One region of the Neobacillus sp. S1115 genome, then DNA from elsewhere that is predicted to be linked to it. Evidence: riboswitches for the same ligand, from Rfam matches in the RefSeq annotation. Region 1 holds a riboswitch; each other region holds the start of a gene.
The links. A riboswitch is a leader RNA that binds a small molecule or an ion and turns the genes downstream of it on or off. The one in region 1 is predicted to bind glycine.
Positions count from the first base shown of each region.

Region 2: linked by a shared signal. The riboswitch ahead of gcvT (glycine cleavage system aminomethyltransferase GcvT) and the one ahead of ACZ5B7_RS15640 (amino acid permease) in region 1 are both predicted to bind glycine.
Region 3: linked by a shared signal. The riboswitch ahead of ACZ5B7_RS30075 (amino acid permease) and the one ahead of ACZ5B7_RS15640 (amino acid permease) in region 1 are both predicted to bind glycine.
Region 4: linked by a shared signal. The riboswitch ahead of glyA (serine hydroxymethyltransferase) and the one ahead of ACZ5B7_RS15640 (amino acid permease) in region 1 are both predicted to bind glycine.

Region 1 covers NZ_AP038275.1:3,216,071-3,221,837, forward strand. Annotated here, with positions in the region: rRNA gene ACZ5B7_RS15635 (16S ribosomal RNA) at 1-842, opposite strand, end outside; gene ACZ5B7_RS15640 (amino acid permease) at 1,339-2,727, opposite strand; glycine riboswitch at 2,897-2,957, opposite strand; glycine riboswitch at 2,960-3,060, opposite strand; gene ACZ5B7_RS15645 (hypothetical protein) at 3,235-4,014, opposite strand; gene ACZ5B7_RS15650 (methyltransferase domain-containing protein) at 4,047-5,228, opposite strand; gene ACZ5B7_RS15655 (permease) at 5,432-5,767, shown strand, end outside.
Region 2 covers NZ_AP038275.1:4,610,603-4,616,369, reverse strand. Annotated here, with positions in the region: gene ACZ5B7_RS22540 (YqhG family protein) at 1-117, opposite strand, end outside; gene ACZ5B7_RS22535 (DEAD/DEAH box helicase) at 95-1,783, opposite strand; glycine riboswitch at 1,943-2,032, shown strand; glycine riboswitch at 2,036-2,112, shown strand; gene gcvT (glycine cleavage system aminomethyltransferase GcvT) at 2,264-3,370, shown strand; gene gcvPA (aminomethyl-transferring glycine dehydrogenase subunit GcvPA) at 3,389-4,735, shown strand; gene gcvPB (aminomethyl-transferring glycine dehydrogenase subunit GcvPB) at 4,728-5,767, shown strand, end outside.
Region 3 covers NZ_AP038275.1:6,200,134-6,205,900, reverse strand. Annotated here, with positions in the region: gene ACZ5B7_RS30085 (SDR family NAD(P)-dependent oxidoreductase) at 1-749, opposite strand, end outside; gene pruA (L-glutamate gamma-semialdehyde dehydrogenase) at 1,024-2,655, opposite strand; glycine riboswitch at 2,954-3,032, shown strand; gene ACZ5B7_RS30075 (amino acid permease) at 3,162-4,526, shown strand; gene ACZ5B7_RS30070 (phosphoglycerate dehydrogenase) at 4,601-5,767, opposite strand, start outside.
Region 4 covers NZ_AP038275.1:538,561-544,327, reverse strand. Annotated here, with positions in the region: gene gcvT (glycine cleavage system aminomethyltransferase GcvT) at 1-938, opposite strand, end outside; gene sdaAA (L-serine ammonia-lyase, iron-sulfur-dependent, subunit alpha) at 954-1,835, opposite strand; gene ACZ5B7_RS02675 (serine dehydratase beta chain) at 1,835-2,353, opposite strand; gene glyA (serine hydroxymethyltransferase) at 2,369-3,619, opposite strand; glycine riboswitch at 3,698-3,780, opposite strand; glycine riboswitch at 3,784-3,888, opposite strand; gene ACZ5B7_RS02665 (hypothetical protein) at 3,968-4,381, opposite strand; gene solA (N-methyl-L-tryptophan oxidase) at 4,445-5,611, opposite strand.

The DNA.
Region 1 (5,767 bases):
CTAACACTTAGCACTCATCGTTTACGGCGTGGACTACCAGGGTATCTAATCCTGTTTGCTCCCCACGCTTTCGCGCCTCAGCGTCAGTTACAGACCAGAAAGCCGCCTTCGCCACTGGTGTTCCTCCACATCTCTACGCATTTCACCGCTACACGTGGAATTCCGCTTTCCTCTTCTGCACTCAAGTCCCCCAGTTTCCAATGACCCTCCACGGTTGAGCCGTGGGCTTTCACATCAGACTTAAAGGACCGCCTGCGCGCGCTTTACGCCCAATAATTCCGGACAACGCTTGCCACCTACGTATTACCGCGGCTGCTGGCACGTAGTTAGCCGTGGCTTTCTGGTCAGGTACCGTCAAGGTACCGGCAGTTACTCCGATACTTGTTCTTCCCTGACAACAGAGCTTTACGACCCGAAGGCCTTCATCGCTCACGCGGCGTTGCTCCATCAGACTTTCGTCCATTGTGGAAGATTCCCTACTGCTGCCTCCCGTAGGAGTCTGGGCCGTGTCTCAGTCCCAGTGTGGCCGATCACCCTCTCAGGTCGGCTACGCATCGTCGCCTTGGTGAGCCGTTACCTCACCAACTAGCTAATGCGCCGCGGGCCCATCTGTAAGTGTCAGCCGAAACCGACTTTCAACCTTCCCTCATGTGAGGGAAGAAATTATCCGGTATTAGCTCCGGTTTCCCGAAGTTATCCCAGTCTTACAGGCAGGTTGCCCACGTGTTACTCACCCGTCCGCCGCTAACCAGTGGGACTTGCGCCCCAGTGATTCGCTCGACTTGCATGTATTAGGCACGCCGCCAGCGTTCGTCCTGAGCCAGGATCAAACTCTCCAATAAAGTTGAGTTGATTAGCTCAAAAATGTTACGTTGGCTCATGTTTTCTATCTAATAGAAGAAACATGATAATTATTGTTTGTTGACGTTTTTGTTTGTTTAGTTTTCAAAGAACTATCAATGCTTTTGTCTTTCGCTTTTTCAGAAGCGACAATGACTATCATATCGCATTTCTAACAATCTATCAATCAGCAATTTTTTCCAATTGAGATTGACCAGAACACTCTGTTTAAGAGCAACTTTCACATCATAACATCATTGTTATTTTGATGCAACAGAAAGTTTTTTCCAATACATCATCATTTAAAAGCTTATCAACTGTATTTCAGTCACCTGATTGGCGACAGGAATTATAATATATCTCTTTTTCATATTGTTATCAACAAGTAATTATTTCCAGACAATAAATAAGCGTTAGGAAAAAAACACTAAACTCGAAAAAGAAAGAGTTTAGTGTTTTTTTTCCTATAAATAGTCCACACAATTTCAATAGTACAGATTAATTTCCTACTACCGGCCCACGATTCACTTCATCCGCTTTATTTATTTTCGTTTTTTGCATTTTATAAATCACAATCAGCAAAATAAACCAAACTGGAGTGACAAATAAAGCAATACGGGTATCTTCTGCAAGTGCAAGTACGATAAGTACGAACGTAAGGAAAGCAAGGATTAAATAGTTGGCAATTGGGAAAAACGGCATTTTAAACTTGTTTGCTTTCGCTAAATCCGGTCTTGTTTTACGATATTTTAAATGGGTAATAACAGTAATTCCCCATATAAAGATAAAACATACAGTAGAAACACTAGTGATCAGTGTAAATACTCCTTCAGGCATTATATAGTTTAAAGCAACGCCAATTAAAATAACAACAGTTGAGAAGAACAATGCATTGGAGGGTACTTTACGTACAGTAAGATTAGAAAGTGATTTTGGTGCATTATTATTTTTTGCAAGTGAGTATACCATACGGCTTGTACTAAAGATGGCACTATTACATGCCGAAGCTGCAGATGTGAGAACAACAAAATTGACAATACCTGCTGCTGCTGCGATACCAACTGCCACGAATACTTGGACAAATGGACTTTCGGCTGGTTTGATTGCGTTCCATGGATAGATGCTCATAATGACTAAAAGGGCACCAATGTAGAAAATGATAACACGAATAGGGATATTATTGATTGCTTTTGGAATCACTCTTTCCGGGTCTTCTGTTTCCCCAGCTGTAAGTCCTACAAGTTCAATGCCTACGAACGCAAAGACGACCATTTGGAATGAGAGGATAAAACCATTTATGCCATTCGGGAACATCCCATCATGGCTCCATAGATTCGTAAAACTCGATGGTCCTGAATCTGTAGAAAAGCCCTTAAAAATCATAAAAATACCAATTACAATGAGTGCTAGGATGGCGATGACTTTAATTAATGCAAACCAGAATTCCATTTCACCAAATAGTTTTACGGTTGCAAGATTCATCATGAGTAAAAAAACGAGGGCAATTAATCCTGGCATCCACTGTGGCACATGGGGAAACCAATATTGAGTATAAATTCCAACTGCTGTCAAATCCGCCATTGCAATCGTAATCCAGCAAAACCAGTAGGTCCATCCGGTGATAAAGGCAGCCATATTACCAAAATAATCTTGAACAAAATCAACGAAAGAATGATAGTTCAAGTTGCTTAAAAGCAGTTCTCCTAATGAACGCATGATTAAAAAGCAAATGACGCCTGTAATCAGATAAGCGAATAAAATCGATGGTCCAGCTAAGTGGATCGACTTTCCCGCCCCGAGAAATAAACCTGTACCGATAGCCCCGCCAATAGCGATTAGCTGTACGTGCCTGTTTTTTAATCCTCTAGCCAATTTTTGTTCCTGCATATCATTTTCCCCTCCTGATGCTTGCAATTTTAATATCCAAAATAGGTTTCATAAATCGGCATAAAAAAGCGCTTTCATTTTTTCTTTTAAATATCCAGCCCCTTTATTTACTTATTCCCATCTCTCTCAACCAAAAAAGGACAGAGAAAAATAGGGGTTCTCCTACTTTTCTCTGTCCTTTTACCTGAGAGTTTGACTCCTTTGGCGGCCCCATGGGCTCTCTCCAGAGATGCGTCCTATTATGGTCCTTTTACCTGAGAGATTGATACCTGATTTTTGGAATTTGCTCCTTCGGTGCTAAACGATGCGTTTAGTCTCTCCCATAATATTCATCCGCTAATATGAATTTAATTTCATATTAGTTTATCAAATAAACAATGTCAATCGAATATTCAGAATATATATAATTCAGGAAAAATTCCTTATTATAAAAATAAGATTGATTGCCCAAATATAAGGAGTTTTTTTCCATTGAACACTTCTGCTCTGGCTTATAGTTCAACCCAATCAATCTACGTTTAGTATCTTTTGTAATTGTAGAAGTATAGTGATAAATTCCTTTGAGTCATGGTAAATTTTTTCTTGGGAATGGGCTGTATTGTTTCGTAATTCCTCAATTTTTCTGAAAAATTCCTTGCATTGACTATTTGATTCAAAGCCTAGCAGCTCGACTAATTTTGGCGTTTTCCGAATGATCGTGCCTTTATCGGATAACTGTAAATTGTCCACCAAAGTCAGGGCTTCATTTTTTGCTAACCGCTCTTCCAAAAGCTCTTTTGCTTTGGTTAATCTTGATTCTGTTAACTTATCAGCCCAGCTGCCATCCGGATAAAATTCTTTAATCACTGAAATGATATACATTTCCAGAAGTGAAACGAAACTAAAAGCCAACATCCTTATTGGCTGCTTTTGCAAATCGGCCACCGTGACGATCCTGGTAACTTTGTTCTTTTCAAGGATAAAGGTGAATTCTCTCTCCTGAAAAATATCCAGCAAATCAATCAAAGAAGTGGAATCTGAAATAAGGTTATCGGCATGAAAATCCTCAACAAACTCACTTATTTTTCCTTCTTTTTTTATATCTTCTCTTTTTACGTATCCAATAAGTTTTCCGCCCTGTTTAACCCCATAAATATCAAAATCGCAATCAAACATTTCCTTTTTAACAGCGACTGCATCATCATCCGCCACACATGTCTTGATCTCTTCTGAAAGCAATTCCACTGTCAGATTATTTTCATAGATATCTCTTAATTTCCGATAACCTTTTAGGGCATTGGATTTCAACCATGACTCCCCCTTCCTTATAAATGAAGCTTTTATTCTGGACGGTCTTTCAGGCTGTTGTACTTTACAATCGGTCCGAGGTGACAGAACTGGCCGGCTGCCTGCTCGATTAGCAGCTCTGCCTCTCCGTATGTCCCGGCAGGAAGAATGTCCAACTGACGATACCCCATATTACCATAGCAATAGACGAGCAGAAAATCATTCGTTTCCCAAACTTCAAATCGATACATAAACCAGTGGTTGGGTACAGCCAAATACTGTCCAGATTGAAATGTTTTCTCTCCTAGTCGGTGGAAGGCAAACTCTGCATTCACCGTGGTATAGGATTGGCCAGCCTCTAATATAAGCGGCTGATTTTTCGAATATAGGTGTTCCATCCCTTCCAAAGTGGAAAGTCTTGTTTCTTTTTTTGTCGCTACGATGACAGGAGATTGCTTTTTTGTTCTAAAATCATAATAGTCGATGATTTCACTGTCACTCCATTGTACATGGAGATTGGCTTCTTTCAGTAAATTTGCCCACTTTCCGACATCTGCCGGGCTCTCCAATCGCTCACAAGAGAGATAAGTTCCGTTCGGGGTTAAAAAGAAGTCAACTATTTGTAAATACCAGCTGTCACCAAACGTTGGTTTTTCCTTCAGGTGATCAGGCAGTGACCAATATTTTTGAATGAAAATGGGTCCCATAATCTCATGAAAACTGCGTACCGAAATAATCATATCAAAAGAATGCTTAGAAAAATGGTCGAGGAGCTCCATAAAGCCGATTTGATAAAAACTCACGTTTGAGAGCCCTAATTGCTTGGCCAACTGCCGGGCACACTGGATTCCGTTTTCCGACTGGTCGACTCCGACGATTTCCGCATCAGGAAAAAGCTGTGCATACCAGCATGCCGACAATCCATTATCACACCCGATTTCCAAAATTCTCTTTGGCTTTAATTGCTTTTGCTGGCTTACCCAGGTGAGCAATGATTTGTGAAAGGACATCGTCCACGATTCTGCCGCTAAACTAAATGGCAGGGTTTGATTCTTCACATCATATATGTTCCCTTTCCTTTTGCGGGAAATAAGCGGTTCCAGTTCCTCCGCCAAGACGGAATCTACAGCAGTGACGTGCTTCCAAAAGGCGAGCTTGCTTTTGCATTCTTTGATTCCGAGTGAATTAAAATAGTCGTCAATATTAGGTTTCTTTTGTTTCGTCTCAATTGACATACAATAATCTCCAGTTTACCTAAATTATTACTTAATATTAAGACCAGGTTATAATAACATTTAGTTTTATGATAATAGGTTTTTGTGATTTTTTCAAAAGATTTATTAATTCGGTTAAGAAATTTCCCACTTCTGGAAACGAAAAACATTATCATTTGCCATTATTTCTGTTATAATTTTGTATGTTTTTTAACTGAGGCTTCATTACAGGAGGATCTCCTATGAATCAATTGTTACAATTAAACACGATATTTATTAGTATAATAATAGAAGCAATTCCTTTTATTGTGATCGGCGCGTTTGTTGCGGCACTGATCGAAGTGTTTGTTTCGGAGAATATGATTGTCCGCATCATGCCGAAAAATAAGATTCTTTCGGTGATAACTGCTAGTTTCGTAGGCGCAATTTTTCCAGGCTGTGAATGCGGAATTGTTCCCATTACGAAAAGATTAGTCGAAAAAGGTGTGGCCCTTCCCGCCGCGATTTCGTTTATGCTCACCGGACCAATTATCAATCCGATCGTTCTTTTTTCAACGTAC
Region 2 (5,767 bases), 1.4 Mb from region 1:
CTTATCCATTTCAATTGTTAGTTGGACATCTAAGTATCCAGGGTGATTAGTGACAATGGGACATTCATTTGCCATAAAATAATTTAAAAGAAACTTATGAATTTCCTGCTGCTGCATGTGATTCTCCTTTTTTCATATTTTGTGCAAATTCAATCATTGAAGATAAATTCTCCATTTTAATCCGCATTTCCCCTTCTGAGCAGGAGTCGCCAAAGATATCCATTATATGATCTTCAATATTTCCGAATTCTAGTTTTGTTAGAATATCATCAAGTTCTCCGATGACTCTTTCAAATAAATCAATCTTTTCGTATAAAAGCTTTAAAATATGCTCTTCCACCGTATCTTTGATGGCAAAATTATAAATCATGACATCTTTTTCCTGACCGAGGCGGTGAATCCTTCCTATGCGCTGCTCTAGTCTCATCGGGTTCCACGGCAGATCAAAATTGATAATGTGGTTGCAAAATTGCAGGTTAATCCCTTCCCCGCCCGCTTCAGTGGCAATCAGCACCTGGGCATGCTTTTGGAATAACTCGCGCATCCAGTCCTTTTTCCCGCGCTTGAAACCGCCGCGGAAAGGAACGGAGGAAATTCCGTGCTGCTTTAAGTACCACTGTAAATATAATTGGGTAGCCCGGTATTCCGTAAAAATAATCACTTTATCATTTATTTTCTGAATTAATTCAAGGGCTTTTACTGCCTTGGAATTTTGCTCAACGGTCTCTACCTTTTTAATTAAAAAGTTGATTTGTTCTTGATAGGCCTGCGTTGGGTTTTCCTTTTTAAGAAGCATGTTTTTTAAGGTATAGAAAACGGCCTCGCGGCTTGAGCATGCTTCACGCTGCAAAGTCATCACAGAAAAACTGCTCGTTTGAACCCAGTCTCCCTCATTTTTAAGCTCTAAGATGGAGTCATACAGGTCGCGTTCCGATTTTGTAAATTCAATCGGAATCGTCTCCACATGCCGTTTCGTCCATTCGATTCCTGTATCGGCACGGCGGTTGCGGATCATGACTTTATTGACTAGCTCTTTTAGATGCTGGTCATCATTTAAGGAACGGGAATCACGTTTATATTTTTCGTAAAAGACAGTTTCATTCCCTAAGTGACCAGGCTTTAATAGGGATACGAGGTTAAAAATCTCTTCAATCCTGTTTTGAATAGGTGTTGCCGTCAGCAATAAACAAAACTTCTTTTTTAAGTTTTGAACAAATTCGTAGTTTTTGGTTTTATTATTTTTTAATTTATGGGCTTCATCGATAATGATGAGGTCATAGTCTTGCTTGTAAATGATCTCCCGATGCGGATTTCGTTTCGCCGTATCGATGGAGGAAACAACGACATCACATTGTTCCCAAACATAACTTTTTCTTTGAGTGACAGCCGGTATATAAAATTTGCTATTTAATTCCTGTGCCCACTGGGTGACTAAGGAGGCGGGAACAAGAATTAACACTTTTTTCACTAATCCGCGAATCATGTATTCTTTTAAAATTAACCCCGCCTCGATAGTCTTTCCGAGACCCACTTCATCCGCAAGGATGGCCTTTCCGTTCATGTTTTCAACCACCTGCTTGGCTGTTTCAAGCTGATGAGGGAGAGGCGTCAAATTTGGCAGATGCTTTGGGGCCTGCAGGCCTTCGAATTCCGGGACCACCAAGTGTTTTTCAATATCGATAGCCAATTTAAAAAGCTCCCAATTCCCCCAAGGTCCATCATGATCAATTTTATGTAAAAAATCATCCTGCCAGGAGGAATCAAATTCCATTTCGACATTCATCCGTTTCAGCTCCTTTTTCCGATAAATTGTTATTGCCCGATATGTTGTTTTAATGGTAGGATGATAATAGCTTTGAAAGTTTCAAATATTTAAATAAGGTAATCTATTTTTTAAGTATAATTAGTATGACCAAATTGGAAAAAAATATTATAAGTGCGAATGAAAACAAGGGGAGAGACTACTTTTTGTAGCGCCGAAGGAGCAAGCAGCTTATGTGAATCTCTCAGGCAAAAGAACTCTTGTTGGACGCAGCTCTGGAGAGTGCTGGATGATTCCAGCCACCAAAGGGGACAGCCGATTTAGGTAAACTTTCAGGTGCAAGGACAGAGACCTTCTTTATTGGTAAAGGGAGGTTTCTGTCCTTTTTTGCACCTTTTTGTTGTTTTTAGGAAAACGGCAAGGAGTTTTCCTATTTTTGTTAATTGGCAATAATTCATTTTTACAAATAATGAACATGTAGTAAATGAAGGGGGATTTATGATGACGGAATTAAAACGCACTCCGCTGTTTGAAGTTTACAAGGAATACGGCGGAAAAACCATCGATTTTGGGGGCTGGGAGTTGCCTGTCCAGTTTTCAAGCATCAAGGATGAGCATGAAGCTGTCCGCACGAAAGCCGGTTTATTCGATGTATCCCATATGGGCGAAGTTGAGGTAAAGGGCCCAGACAGCCTTAACTATTTACAAAAATTGATGACAAATGACATCTCAAAAGTGAAAGACGGCGGGGCACAATATACTGCGATGTGCTATGAAAACGGCGGAACTATTGACGACCTGCTTGTTTACAAGGTTGAAGACAATCATTATTTGCTTGTTGTCAACGCATCGAATATTGAAAAGGACTACAACTGGCTGGAGAAGCATCTTGAAGGCGATGTAACAATCGAAAATTTGTCTGAAACAATGGCACAGCTTGCGCTTCAAGGCCCTCTTGCTGAAAAGGTATTACAGAAGCTTGCTTCAGAGACGGATTTAAGTCAAATCGGCTTTTTCAAATTCCAGCAGGAAGTTGTTTTAAATGGGAAAAAAGCACTTGTATCTAGAACTGGTTATACAGGGGAAGACGGCTTTGAAGTATATTGTGATGCCGGTGATGTTATCGAACTCTGGACTGCCATTCTGGAAGCCGGAAAAGACGAGGGAGTTATTCCTTGCGGCCTCGGTGCACGCGACACACTTCGTTTTGAAGCAAACTTAGCGCTTTACGGCCAGGAATTATCACCGGAAATTTCCCCGCTTGAGGCAGGAATTGGCTTTGCAGTGAAATTGAATAAAGAGGCTGATTTTATTGGAAAAGAAGCTCTCGTGAAACAAAAGGAAGCAGGTTTGTCCCGGAAGCTTGTTGGGGTTGAGATGGTTGACCGGGGAATTCCGCGACACGGCTATCCAGTTTACAAAGGGGAAGCGCTAATTGGTGAAGTTACCACCGGTACACAGTCCCCAACCTTAAAGAAAAACATCGGTCTTGCCCTCATTTCTTCCGAACATGCAGGACTCGATACCGAAGTGGAAGTTGAAATTCGCGGCAAACGTTTAAAAGCGAAAGTGGTTCCTACACCTTTTTATAAAAGAGAAAAGAAATAGCAGAAGGGAGCAAGGTTTATGAAACATCGCTATTTACCCATGACTGAACAAGATAAGCAGGCAATGCTGGAGACAATTGGCGTTTCCACTGTCGATGAACTATTCAGTGATATTCCTGAAAAAGTACGATTTAAAGGTGAATACAATATTAAACCGGCAAAATCAGAAACAGCTTTGATGAAAGAACTTTTTCAGTTAGCAAGCCGGAATGCTGATTTAAAATCGAATGTGTCTTTCTTAGGTGCCGGAGTTTATGACCACTATATGCCGGTTATCGTTGACCATGTCATCTCAAGATCAGAGTTCTACACAGCCTATACACCTTACCAACCGGAGATCTCCCAAGGGGAACTGCAGGCGATTTTTGAATTCCAAACAATGATTTGTGAATTAACAGGAATGGATGTGGCTAACTCCTCGATGTATGACGGCGGTACCGCACTTGCTGAAGCAGCAATGCTAAGTGCTGGTCACACTAAACGGAAAACCATCCTGGTTTCCGGTGCTGTTCACCCTGAATCCCGTGAGGTTCTGGAAACTTACGCAAAGGGTCAATACCTTGATGTGATTGAGGTTCCTGTGAAGGATGGCATTACTGATGTTGACGCCCTAAAAGGATTGCTAAATGCTGACGTAGCCGCGGTTGTCGTTCAATATCCAAACTTTTTAGGTCGAATTGAACCATTAAAAGAGCTTGAAGAGATTATTCACGAAAATAAAGCAATGTTTGTTGTTTCCAGCAATCCATTATCACTTGGAATTTTGACACCTCCAGGAAAATTTGGTGCAGATATTGTTGTCGGCGATGCCCAGCCATTCGGAATCCCGACTGCCTTTGGAGGTCCGCACTGTGGCTATTTTGCGGTTACGACAAAGCTAATGCGTAAAGTTCCCGGACGTCTTGTCGGCCAGACAACAGATGACCAAGGCCGCCGCGGTTTTGTTTTAACACTGCAGGCACGTGAGCAGCATATCCGCCGCGATAAGGCGACTTCTAATATTTGCTCCAACCAGGCCTTAAATGCCCTTGCTGCATCTGTTGCGATGACTGCCCTTGGAAAAAAAGGTGTCCGCGAAATCGCAACAGCCAATTTACAAAAGGCTCATTATGCGAAAATCGCTTTTAAAGAAGCAGGGCTTGAAGTAGTTAATGATGGTCACTCCTTTAATGAGTTTGTTGTCAATTTAAATAAACCGGTAAAAGAGGTTAATCAGCAGCTGCTCCAAAAAGGAATCATTGGCGGTTATGATTTGGGCCGTGACTATCCTGAGCTTGCAGGCCATATGCTGATCTGCGTGACAGAGCAAAGAACGAAGGAAGAGATTGATACATTAGTGAAAGAATTGGGGGATTTGCATGCATAATCAAGACCAGAAGCTGATTTTTGAAGTGAGTACACCAGGCCGGGTCGGATACAGCCTTCCGGAAATGGATGTTCCTGAAGCAGATGTTGCTGCGCTCCTTCCAGAAGGATATTTAAGGGAAGAGGAGCCTTTGCTCCCTGAAGTTTCTGAACTGGATATCATGCGCCATTATACGTCCCTCTCCAGACGGAATCACGGTGTAGACTCCGGTTTTTATCCATTAGGGTCTTGTACGATGAAATACAATCCTAAGATTAATGAGAATGTTGCCCGCTACAACGGGTTTGCGCATATTCACCCGCTCCAGGATGAAAGTTCCGTTCAAGGTGCGCTCGAGCTTTTATATGACCTTCAGCAGCATTTAAAAGAAATTACCGGTATGGATGAAGTGACCTTACAGCCGGCAGCAGGTGCCCACGGGGAATGGACCGGATTGATGATGATTCGCGCATACCATGAAGCAAATGGCGACCTAAAACGGACCAAAGTTATCATACCTGACTCCGCTCATGGTACAAACCCAGCTTCTGCAACAGTTGCAGGACTTGAGACGGTTACAGTAAAGTCGAATGAAAATGGTCTTGTAGACTTAGAAGACTTAAGAAGAGTGGTGGGAGAAGATACAGCTGCGTTAATGTTGACGAACCCGAATACACTTGGCCTTTTTGAAGAGCATATTGTCGAAATTGCTGAAATCGTCCACGAAGCTGGCGGTAAGGTTTATTACGACGGGGCGAACCTAAACGCAGTTCTATCAAAAGCCCGCCCGGGTGATATGGGCTTTGACGTAGTTCACTTGAATCTTCACAAAACGTTTACTGGCCCGCACGGAGGCGGCGGTCCTGGTTCCGGTCCTGTTGGTGTGAAGTCAGATTTAATTCCGTTCCTGCCAAGACCGGTTATTGCCAAACGAGGCGACGAATATGTCCTAGATTATGATCGTCCGCAATCAATTGGCCGCGTTAAGCCATACTACGGAAACTTTGGCATTAACGTCCGCGCTTATACCTATATTCGGTCTATGGGGCCAGA
Region 3 (5,767 bases), 3.0 Mb from region 1:
GATGTGCAAATGTGAAAATAGGTATCGGCCATGCCTGATGGTAGAGGATTCGTAAGATTTTGTACCCTTGCAAATACTTTCCAAACAGAATTCATTTTTTCAATCGTCTCTTTTGAAAGTTTTACACGATTAATTTGCAGGGCATTAACTTTAATCCCTCTGTTTTTCAATTCTTCTGCCATTTTGAAGGTCAGCATTAATAGTGCCATTTTCGAATCACCATACATCTTATAAGTGCTATAAGGCCGGGTGTCCTTCAGTTCTCCACGCAAATTGTCAAATTCAATCTTCCTTTTCGGGTCGAAGAAATTTTTGATGTTTGTCGTACAAGCATGGAGTATTCTCGGGTCTGGTGATTTTTCAAGATGATCGGCCAATAAATGAGTCATTAAAAAAGGACCAAATGTATTCGTAGCGAAGGATAATTCGATATTGTCGGTACTAAGTTTATATTCTTTTACACCGTGATTTAAGTAGGCGGCGTTGTGGATGAGGATGTCCAACCGCGGGTATTTGGATTTAAAAGCTGAGCAAAATGCACGAATAGAATCAAAGGAAGAAACATCCAGTTCCATCAGATCTACATCGGTATTTTTGGTGGCTTCAATTATGTCTCTTTGTTCGGCGGTACTAATCTCCATATTGCGGCAAGCCATAATTACATGATAGCCTTCTGATGCAAATTTATAGGCAGCTGCTTTTCCAATCCCGGAATTTGCACCTGTAATAATTACAATTTTGTCTTTCATAACGGGCCTCCTTCTTTTCACTCAAATTTGGTCCATCCATGTTCTAGATTCACAAAAAAAAGAGCTTATATAAGTAATAAGCAATATGAAAATATTACCATATGGTAATAGTAAAAGGTGTCGAATCCTAGATTGAAAACAATTGTTTATTCGGTGAGAAAAGTATTTTATTTTAAATGGTTAATAATGGGGAGTATAAAGGCATTGGTGCCGGCTAGAAAAATAAAAAAAGAGGTTGAAACGTTTGGTTTCAACCTCTTTTTTACATTATTTATTATTCTGCATCCATAAATGGATAAGCAACTTCTGCAGTTGGTGCAAAGTTTTCTTTGATGACACGAGGACTTGTCCAGCGGATCATGTTGAATACAGAACCTGCTTTATCGTTTGTACCAGATCCACGAGAACCGCCAAATGGCTGTTGATTAATCATCGCACCAGTTGGTTTATCATTGATATAGAAGTTTCCAGCTGCGCCGGATAAGCGGTTTTCTAAGTGAACAATGGCCCCGCGATCTTGGGCAAAGATCGAACCTGTTAAGGCATACATAGAAGCAGTATCTACTGCATGCAATGTTTCTTCTAATTGATCATTTTCATATACATAGATGGTTAAGACTGGTCCAAAGATTTCTTCCACCATTGTTTTGAAGTTTGGATTTGTAGTCACAATGATGGTCGGTTGAACGAAATATCCAACAGAATCATCATAAGTACCGCCAGCAATAATCTCTGCTTCTTCAGAAGCTGCTGCATAGTCGATGTAGCTTGTAATGGAATCAAAAGCCGCTTTATCAATAACTGCACCCATGAAGTTTCTGAAGTCGCGGACATCTCCCACTTTAAGCTTTGCAGTTTGTTCCACTAAACCAGCTTTTACCTCTTCCCATAAGCTTGCTGGAATGTAGGCGCGAGAAGCGGCTGAACATTTTTGACCTTGGTATTCAAACGCACCACGAACAAGGTTAGCTACAACTTTGTCTGCTTGTGCTGTTTCGTGAGCAAATACGAAGTCCTTACCGCCTGTTTCCCCAATTAAACGAGGATAAGATTTATAGCTTGCAATGTTTTCCCCTACTGTTTTCCAAATCGTTTGGAACGTACTTGTAGACCCAGTAAAATGGAATCCAGACATACGAGGGTCTGTTAATACCACTTCTGATACTTGTGAACCACGAGAAGGCACGAAGTTGATGACACCTTTTGGTAATCCTGCTTCTTCTAAAATACGCATAAAGTAGTAGTTTGCTAGAATTGAAGTTGTTGCAGGTTTCCACACGACTACGTTCCCCATCATGGCAGGCGCTGCTGGAAGGTTTCCGCCAATGGCTGTGAAGTTAAATGGAGAAATCGCCAAAACAAATCCATCTAATGGACGGTAATCGGTACGATTCCATACATTCTTCATGCTGCTTGGCTGAATTTGATAAACCTGATTTGCATAATCAACGCCAAAGCGTAAGAAGTCTATTAATTCTTGTGCAGAATCAATTTCAGCTTGAACAGCTGTTTTGGATTGTCCTAACATTGTCGCAGCATTCATGACATCACGGTATGGTCCAGAGATTAAATCAGCAGCTTTTAAGAAAATAGCTGCACGGTGTTCCCAAGCCATATTAGCCCATGCTTCTTTAGCAGCCATCGCCGCTTCAACAGCATCACGCAGTTCTCTTTCTCCAGCTTGAGAATAGTTTGCTAAAACATGTTGATGATTATGTGGCATAACCACTTGCTTCACTGTATCCGTCTTTATATTTTCGCCATTAATAATGACAGGGATATCGATCACCATTTCAGATTGGCGTTTTAATTCTGCTTTTAATGTTTCCCGTTCTTTTGTACCTGGCGCATATGAATTGCCCGGCTCGTTTGTAGGTGTTGGGATTTTGAAAATTCCGTTACTCATTCTTTCACGTTCCTTCCCGTTTATATATTCTGTTCCTTTATAGACAAAGCTACTTATTTCGACAATTATTATAACATACTTTTTCTGTTCTTTGGCTTTCTATTACAACTTAATGAAAGCGAATTCAAATTCTTATCTCTGGGATTTAAATTAATTCCAGAGAGTCATTAAAATATTTAAGAGTCATTTGTTGTTGACAAAATAATTTAATACTACTAAAATTAAAAATTATTCAACAATATTATCTAAAAAACTTAATAATTAGCAAGCTATGATTGCTATGGATCACACTATAGCAGGAGCAGCTTCTGGAGAGACCGCGGATTCCGCGGCGCCGAAGGGTTCACAATCTCAGGCAAAAGGACAGAAGAGTACTGAATATATATTTGTCATGCTGACAATTGTCAGCTTAATAAGTATTATTTGTTATTCTTAGACCTAAGAGATTGGAGGACATCCAATCTCTTTTTTTATTGGGTTTTTTAAATTTTAAGGGGGAGTCAAGGTTGGCACAGCAAGAATTAAAGAGGAATTTAGCAAATCGGCACGTTCAACTTATCGCAATTGGCGGCACCATTGGTACCGGATTATTCCTGGGGTCGGGTAAAGCCATCCAACTGGCTGGCCCATCCATTATCTTTGCTTATTTAATCGTAGGTATTGCCTGTTTCTTTGTGATGAGGGCGCTGGGGGAACTCCTGCTGTCTAAGGCGGGCTATCAGTCTTTTACTGACATTGCCGAAGATTACCTTGGACCGCGAGTTGCGTTTGTAACGGGATGGACCTATTGGTTTTGCTGGATTATGACCGCTATGGCTGATGTGATTGCTGTTGGTGTATATGTACGATATTGGTTTGATATCCCACAGTGGATACCTGCAATTGTCTGTTTGGTCGTCTTATTGGGCCTCAATCTATTAACGGTAAAGCTTTTTGGAGAATTGGAGTTCTGGTTTGCCTTAATAAAGGTCATTACCATTCTTGCCTTAATCGGAATTGGGATCATTTTGCTAGTGATGGGATTCAAGACAGATGCAGGGGCGGTTTCTATTAAAAATCTTTGGGAACATGGCGGCCTTTTTCCAAATGGAATGACAGGCTTCTTGCTTTCATTCCAAATGGTCGTTTTCGCATTCGTTGGTGTGGAATTAGTGGGTGTATCGGCAGCGGAAACAGCCAATCCGGAAAAAAATATCCCATCGGCCATTAATAAAATTCCTTTGCGGATTTTATTTTTCTACGTTGGCGCATTGATTGTTCTTCTATGTATTAATCCATGGACAGAACTGAATGCCGCTGAAAGTCCGTTTGTCAAAACGTTTAGTTTAGTCGGGATACCGATTGCCGCAGGAATTATTAATTTTGTCGTTTTAACTTCTGCCGCTTCTGCTTGTAACAGTGGGATGTTTTCAACAAGCCGGATTTTATATAATTTAAGCAACAATAGCCAGGGACCAGCCAATTTTGCTAGACTGAATAAAAATCATGTGCCAAGTAACGCGTTGTTGATTTCGACTCTTGTCCTGACAGGGGGAGCGCTCCTTAGCAAGCTTATTCCGGAGCAGGCTTTTGGAATTGTGACAACCATTAGTGCCATTTGTTTTATTTGGGTTTGGGGCGTCATTCTGATTTGTCATGTAAGGTATAAGAAAACTCGTCCGGACTTACAGGCAAAGTCAAAATTTAAAGCACCATTTACACCATTTGTTAATTATGCGGTCCTGACCTTGTTTGCGGCGATTCTCATCATCATGCTGTTCGCCGACGCTACCCGTCCGGCCCTATTGTTGACACCACTATGGTTTATTCTATTATTTGCTTTGTATTCCTATAGAAGGAAAAAAGAGAAAAAATTAAAATTATCAGCATAGAATCAAATTGGGTAAAAGAAATGGAGCCGGTATTGAAACCAGGCTCCATTTTGATGTAACTTAATTTTTCCTAATTAAATGATCCGAACTGTCACCATTCCAGGAATTTGTTTTACTTTTTCCTCTAATCCTGGAATAACTTCACCGTTTACTTTATTATCAATGTCAATAATTGTATAGGCATAACCCCCGCGGCTTCTGTTGACCATATCAGCAATGTTTAAATGATAGCTGGATACTGCAGATGTAATCTGTCCAACCATATTTGGAACATTCTGATGGAATGCTGCTACGCGCCGCTTACCAGTATAAGGCAGGCTGGTATTTGGGAAATTCACTGAGTTTTTGATATTGCCTGTTTCTAAAAATTCCTTCACCTGACGAGCTGCCATGATCGCACAATTTTCCTCTGATTCTATTGTAGAGGCGCCTAAGTGTGGAATCGGAACTGTATTTTTCATTTTGATCACATTTTCATTCGGAAAATCGGTAATATACTTTCCAACTTTTCCGCTTTCGAGAGCGGCAGCCATGTCTGTTTCATTGACAAGTTCACCACGGGAGAAGTTTAAAATATGAACACCAGCCTTCATGATGCTGAAGGTTGCTTGGTTAAACATTCCTCTTGTGTCATCGGTTAGCGGTACGTGAACAGTGATATAGTCTGATTCTGCAAATAACTGTTCAATCGTCATGGCCCGCTGCACATTGCGGGACAAATTCCAAGCGGTATCAACAGAGATAAATGGATCAAATCCGATAACATCCATATCTAAATCCAGCGCATCATTGGCCACAAGTGCACCTATCGCTCCTAATCCAATAACACCCAACGTTTTCCCTTTAATTTCTTTTCCGACAAATTGCTTTTTGCCTGCTTCGACAAGCTTTGGAATTTGTTCGCCTTCACCATCTAACGACTTAGTCCAAGCTACACCGGCAAAAAGGTTACGGGAAGAAGCTATTAATGAGGTAAGGACCATTTCTTTTACAGCGTTGGCATTTGCCCCAGGGGTATTGAACACAACAATACCTTGCTCTGTACATCTATCGACCGGAATATTATTGACACCTGCTCCTGCTCTTGCGATTGCCTTTAAATTTTCACCGAATTCTAACGAGTGCATATTAAAGCTGCGAACAAGGATGGCATCAGGATTTTCACTGCCGTTGTCAACCAGAAAGCCGTTCTTATTGAATACGTTTAGCCCTCTTTCCGCGATATTATTAAGGGTTTTGAT
Region 4 (5,767 bases), 2.7 Mb from region 1:
CCGCCTTCAGAAAATACTTTATAGCCATGCCGCGGGATCCCTCTCCCTGTCACTTCGATTCCGACTATTTTTCGTTTTAAACCTTCTTCTTTTTGCTTAACGAGTACTTCCTTACCTAAAAATGCTGATTCTTTGTTTGTTTTTACGGCAAACCCAATGCCTGCTTCCAAAGGTCCGATGTCGCTGGAAAGCTCTTGACCATATAGTGCCAAGCGGGCTTCAAAGCGAAGTGTATCCCGGGCCCCAAGTCCGCAAGGCTTTAAGCCATCTTCTGTTCCTGCATCTAACAGCCTCTCCCAAAGCGCTTCCACTTTGTCTGCCGCTAAATAAAGCTCAAATCCGTCCTCTCCCGTATAGCCGGTGCGTGAGACTAGTACACCAGAGATCCCGGAAACCGTGACATGATCAGCAATATGGAAAAAGCCAATTTCCGCTAAATTTGTATCGGTTACTTTTTGTAAAATTTTTTCGGCTTTTGGACCTTGAATGGCAAGCTGGGCAGTGTCAGAAGAAATATTTGTTAAGGCTACATTCCCTTGTGCCTGCTGTTTCATCCACTCGTAATCTTTTTCAATATTTGCCGCATTAATCACAAGCAGATACTTTTCACTCGCTAACTTGTAAACTAGTAAATCATCGACTGTTCCGCCGTCCGGGTAACACATGGCCGTATACTGTGCCTGGTTGATCTGAAGCTTGGTTACATCGTTTGTTACGAGGTAATTAATATAGCTCTCAGCATCTTTTCCTTCTACAAGGACCTCACCCATATGTGAAACATCGAACAGGCCTGCTTCGTTACGGACTGCCTCATGTTCTTCTAAAATTCCGGAAAATTGAACCGGAAGCTCCCAGCCTCCAAAATCAATGACCTTTGCGCCGTACTTTTTATAAGTTTCAAAAAGCGGTGTCCGCTTTAATACTGTATCTGTACTCATCTGAGCCCCTCCGTCTTAAGTGTTTCTGCAAAGTAACCGATCTTTTAATTTTATTCCCGTGTCCGTCATGGCTAGGCCGCCGAGTGCCGTTTCCCTTAGTGTTCGCGGCATTTCCTTGCCTATTTTGTACATTGCCTCAATGATTTCATCACATGGGATCCTGCTTTCAATTCCGGCAAGCGACAGGTCGGCTGCTGAAAAGGCAATCGAAGTGCCGATCACGTTCCGCTTAATGCAAGGAACTTCCACGAGACCGGCAACCGGGTCACAAACTAGCCCTAAAAGGGATTTCATCGCGATCGCGGTGGCGTTGACGACCTGCTCTGGTGTCCCGCCCTTTAATTCAACAATTGCGCCGGCCGCCATTGCGGTGGCCGAACCAACCTCCGCTTGGCATCCTCCTGCCGCTCCAGAGATAAAGGAGCGGTTGGCAATCACATATCCGAGTGCACTTGCGGTAAACAAACCCATGACTAAATCTCGATAGGAGGTGTCGTCATTCTTTCGCAGTGAAAATAAAACCCCCGGTAAAATACCGGCTGCCCCGGCCGTTGGCGTCGCCACAATCACGCCCATCCGTGCATTGCTTTCAGATGTTGCCATCGAGAACGTCATTGCATCGTTAATATATGGACCTGACAAGCCCTTCCCGTTATTTACATATTCGCTCATCTTGACGGCATCACCGCCGGAAATACCGCTTGGTGCCGGGGAAGCATCTTCTACACCGGTCTCCACTGCTTGCTTCATTTTAATTAACCGCTCTGCCATCATATCGATGATCGTCTCTTTGTCACGGCCGGACTTTTCCATTTCCACCATCAGCATCATTTCGCCAACTGTTTTCCGTTCGCGGTTACAAAGTTCAATAAGCTCGTTCATTGACCGAAAATCCATCATACACCCTCCAAGATCGCTTCATGAAAAGGATTGGAACGAAATTTTGCTGCAATTTCTGAAAAATCATCACTTGTGCTTAATCGAATATCAACTATTTCATCATCAATCATAAAGATTTTTGATAAACCGCCGCCTAATGATACACCGCCTACTTTAACAAACTGGCCCGCACGTCTTGCCCTAATAACAGTTGTATTGGGATGATCGTAATAAGGACAGCGATCTTCAAATTTAAATTCATAGTGAAGCCCGTATCGTTTGGTTAATTCAACCGCATATCTAATTCTGGTATCATCTGTATTCATCCCAAGCAGGCCGCCAAGAAGCGCTTTATCTGTTCCGTGTCCCTGGTATGTTTCGGAGAACGAATCATAGAAAGTAATATCCGCCCTTTGCGGGGATCCTCCAAGCAGCTCATAAACAAATTTCCCAATTGATACAACACCGGCGGTATGAGAACTCGATGGCCCAACCATAATCGGGCCGATGATGTCAAAACAGCTTTGATACTCCATTAAGTTACCCCTTTCTTACACAGTGATTGGCTGTTGAAATAATGGAAATCTCCCGCAAATTGCTTTTGTCGTCTTTCTTCCCTGCTCGATCACGGTTAAATCCCCTTTGCTCTTAAGAACGGCTGCGATCACTTTTGCGATTTGCACCATTTCCTCTTGTTTCATTCCACGTGTGGTTAACGCGGCTGTTCCCATGCGGATTCCGCTTGTCACAAACGGGCTTTGCGGGTCGTATGGAATGGTGTTTTTGTTAACTGTAATCCCGACTTCTTCAAGCAATTTCTCTGCTTCTTTTCCTGTTAAATCCCATGGACGCACATCGAGGAGCACAATATGATTATCAGTCCCGCCGGATACAAGCGCTGCCCCTTCCTGCTTTAATGCCTCTCCCAGTGCAGCTGAATTTTCAATAATTTGTTTGGCATATTCCTTAAAGCTTGGCTGCAATGCTTCATTGAAAGCAACTGCCTTAGCGGCAATGATATGCATGAGCGGCCCGCCCTGAATTCCTGGAAAAACAGCTTTATTTATTTGTTTGATTATTTCTTCATCGTTTGTTAAAATCACTCCGCCTCGTGGGCCGCGCAATGTTTTATGAGTGGTGCTGGTCACAACATCCGCATATGGAACCGGAGAAGGATGGAGACCTGCAGCCACAAGTCCAGCAATATGTGCCATATCAACCATCAGTTTTGCGCCAACCTGATCGGCGATTTCTCTAAATCTCGCAAAATCAATAACTCTCGGATAGGCGCTTGTACCGGCGATAATTAATTTTGGTTGATCTCTTTTCGCAACTTCTTCCAGCTCATCGTAATCAATCAGGTGATTGTCTTCTCTTACCCCATAAGAAACGACATCGAACCATTTTCCTGACATTGCTACCGGGCTGCCGTGAGTTAAATGGCCGCCATGCGATAAATTCATCCCCATAATCTTATCGCCTGGTTGAAGCAGGGCGAAAAATACAGCAGTATTGGCCTGTGCACCGGAGTGAGGCTGGACATTGGCAAATTTGGCGCCGAATAATTTGGTCAGCCGTTCAATCGCTGCCTGTTCTGCGACATCCACAAATTCACAGCCGCCATAATAGCGCTTACCGGGATAACCCTCGGCATACTTATTCGTCATCACGCTTCCCATTGCTTCCAAAACATCCGGGCTGACAAAGTTTTCTGATGCTATTAATTCCAACGTATGAAGCTGGCGGTTTTTCTCACTTTCAATCGCCTCAAAAATTGTTGAATCGTTTTGTTGTAAACTCATTGATTATTCCTCCAATTTCTCCATATTGCTTTTAAAAAAAACAAAAAAGGACAGAAAAGGGGTGTAGAATCATCCCTTCTCTGTCCTTTTACCTGAGAGTTAAACTCCAATCTTTATGGAGCATTCTCCTTTGGTGGCATTTTCAAATACGCTCTCCAGAGGTGCGTCCTGTTATGGTTCTTTTACCTGAGAGATTGGTTCCAAGGGTTTTTTTGGAACTTGCTCCTTCGGTGGTAGATGTAGATAATACACTCTCCCACAACAATCATCCGCTCTATTCAATTTTATTATTTTCAGAATAATCATTCTGTTTGTAATTGTCAATGCCTTTTTTGATAAGGTTGGTTATCACAAATAAGAAGGATTTGCTTCTACATTTTTGAAGTAAACCACTTCGCCATCACTTTCACCATCGAAAATAACCGTTGTATTAGGGGAGAAGACTAATACGTCCCCTACTTCTGCCACATATTTATTTCCTTCTACATCGCGGACAACCATTTTACCTTTGGTCACAACTTTAATTTCGATAAACGTAAATTCTGCAGAATAATCAACCGAAGGCTGGAGTGCATAGTAACCCATTGTTAATACTTGTTTTTTATCTGTAATCGGCACATCAAGGATTTGCCCCTTTAACTCAGGTGTTCCCCGCAATACGCTTAATTCATTTAATTTATAGGTTCCTGCTTTAATTAATTGAATGCCCGGTTTTGCATCTAAATAAGTTAATTGGCTTTGGGTTAATGTTTTTTCGCTCATTTTTGCACCTCTAAATTTATTATTTTTTTAATCGTTCTAGGATAATGGCAATTTAATAATCTATTAGATCTTTGCTTTCTGTTTTAAAGCAGGGCGATTGATAGAGAAAAGAGAAATATCATGTTCGGTTTTGCCAGTTGTCACTAGTTGGCTTAGCGTTTCACCAACAACACTTGAGAATTTAAATCCATGGCCGGAGAAGCCTGCTGCGATTGCCACATTGGAGTACTGCGGATGCAAATCAATCACAAAATGCTCATCAGGTGTTTTTGTGTACATGCAAACTGCCCCTCTTTTAAGCGTTCCAGTAGCACCCGGCATGTATTCTTCTAGGAATCTGCGAATATTTCCTTCATCCTCCGTATAGATACCAAATTCACGATTAATTGTATCCGGGTCGATTTTTTGACCGAATGTATGGTATCCTATTTTCAAACCGCAGCCGCTGAAGCTTGGGAACCCGTAATAGATGCCTGTCGGTACTTCAACCATGAAGGCCGGGAAACCATGTGTATTGCTATACTGTGATTCTTCGCATTCGAAGAACCCAACAACTTGGCGGTAAGGCTGTAACGGAATATCAATATTTAATTTTGATAGAAGTTTGCTGTTCCAAGCCCCCATGCTCAAAATCAACTTACTGCCGGTAAAGGAACCAAATTCAGTTTGGATTTTGACAGAGTCCTCGGAAATCTCAAAATCCTCAACCCTTGTATGTGTTAACACTTTTGCACCATTTGCTTCTGCTAGCTCGCGATAGGCGCGAATGCAATTTTCACTGAATAAGACGCCAGAGTTTTTTTCATAGATTGCGTTAAAGTTTTCAGGGACGGTTACACCCGGCCAGCGCTGATGAATTTCTTCGCCTTCTAGTAAATCAACATCCAACCCATGAATGCTAGCAGCTTCTATCGTTTCAGCAACGAAGTCAGATTCACCTTTAGGTCCAAATACTAAAACACCGGTTTTTGTAAAAATCTTATGATGTGTTTCTCTCTCAAGTTCATACCATAACTCTTGGGCTCTTAAGGCAAACGGTACATACTCCCGTCCTTCACCATAGGCATGGCGGATAATCCGTGTGTCACCGTGATGGCTGCCATTCGTATGAGGCGGATCAAATGCATCTACCAATAATGTTTTCACACCTTGTTTGGCCAGGTAATAACCTGCTGCCATTCCCATCGATCCTGCGCCAACTACAATTACATCAAAATCTTTTTTGCTCATCGTTTCTGCTCTCCTTTTGCAATAATTTAAATTTTCTTAATTCTTTAATAACATCTTACGACCTTTCTGCCATCATGTAAAATGATTAAAAGAGATACTATCTATCTCTATTAGAAATACTTTCTCTATTAGCAATGTGGTAATAGGAACAACAGA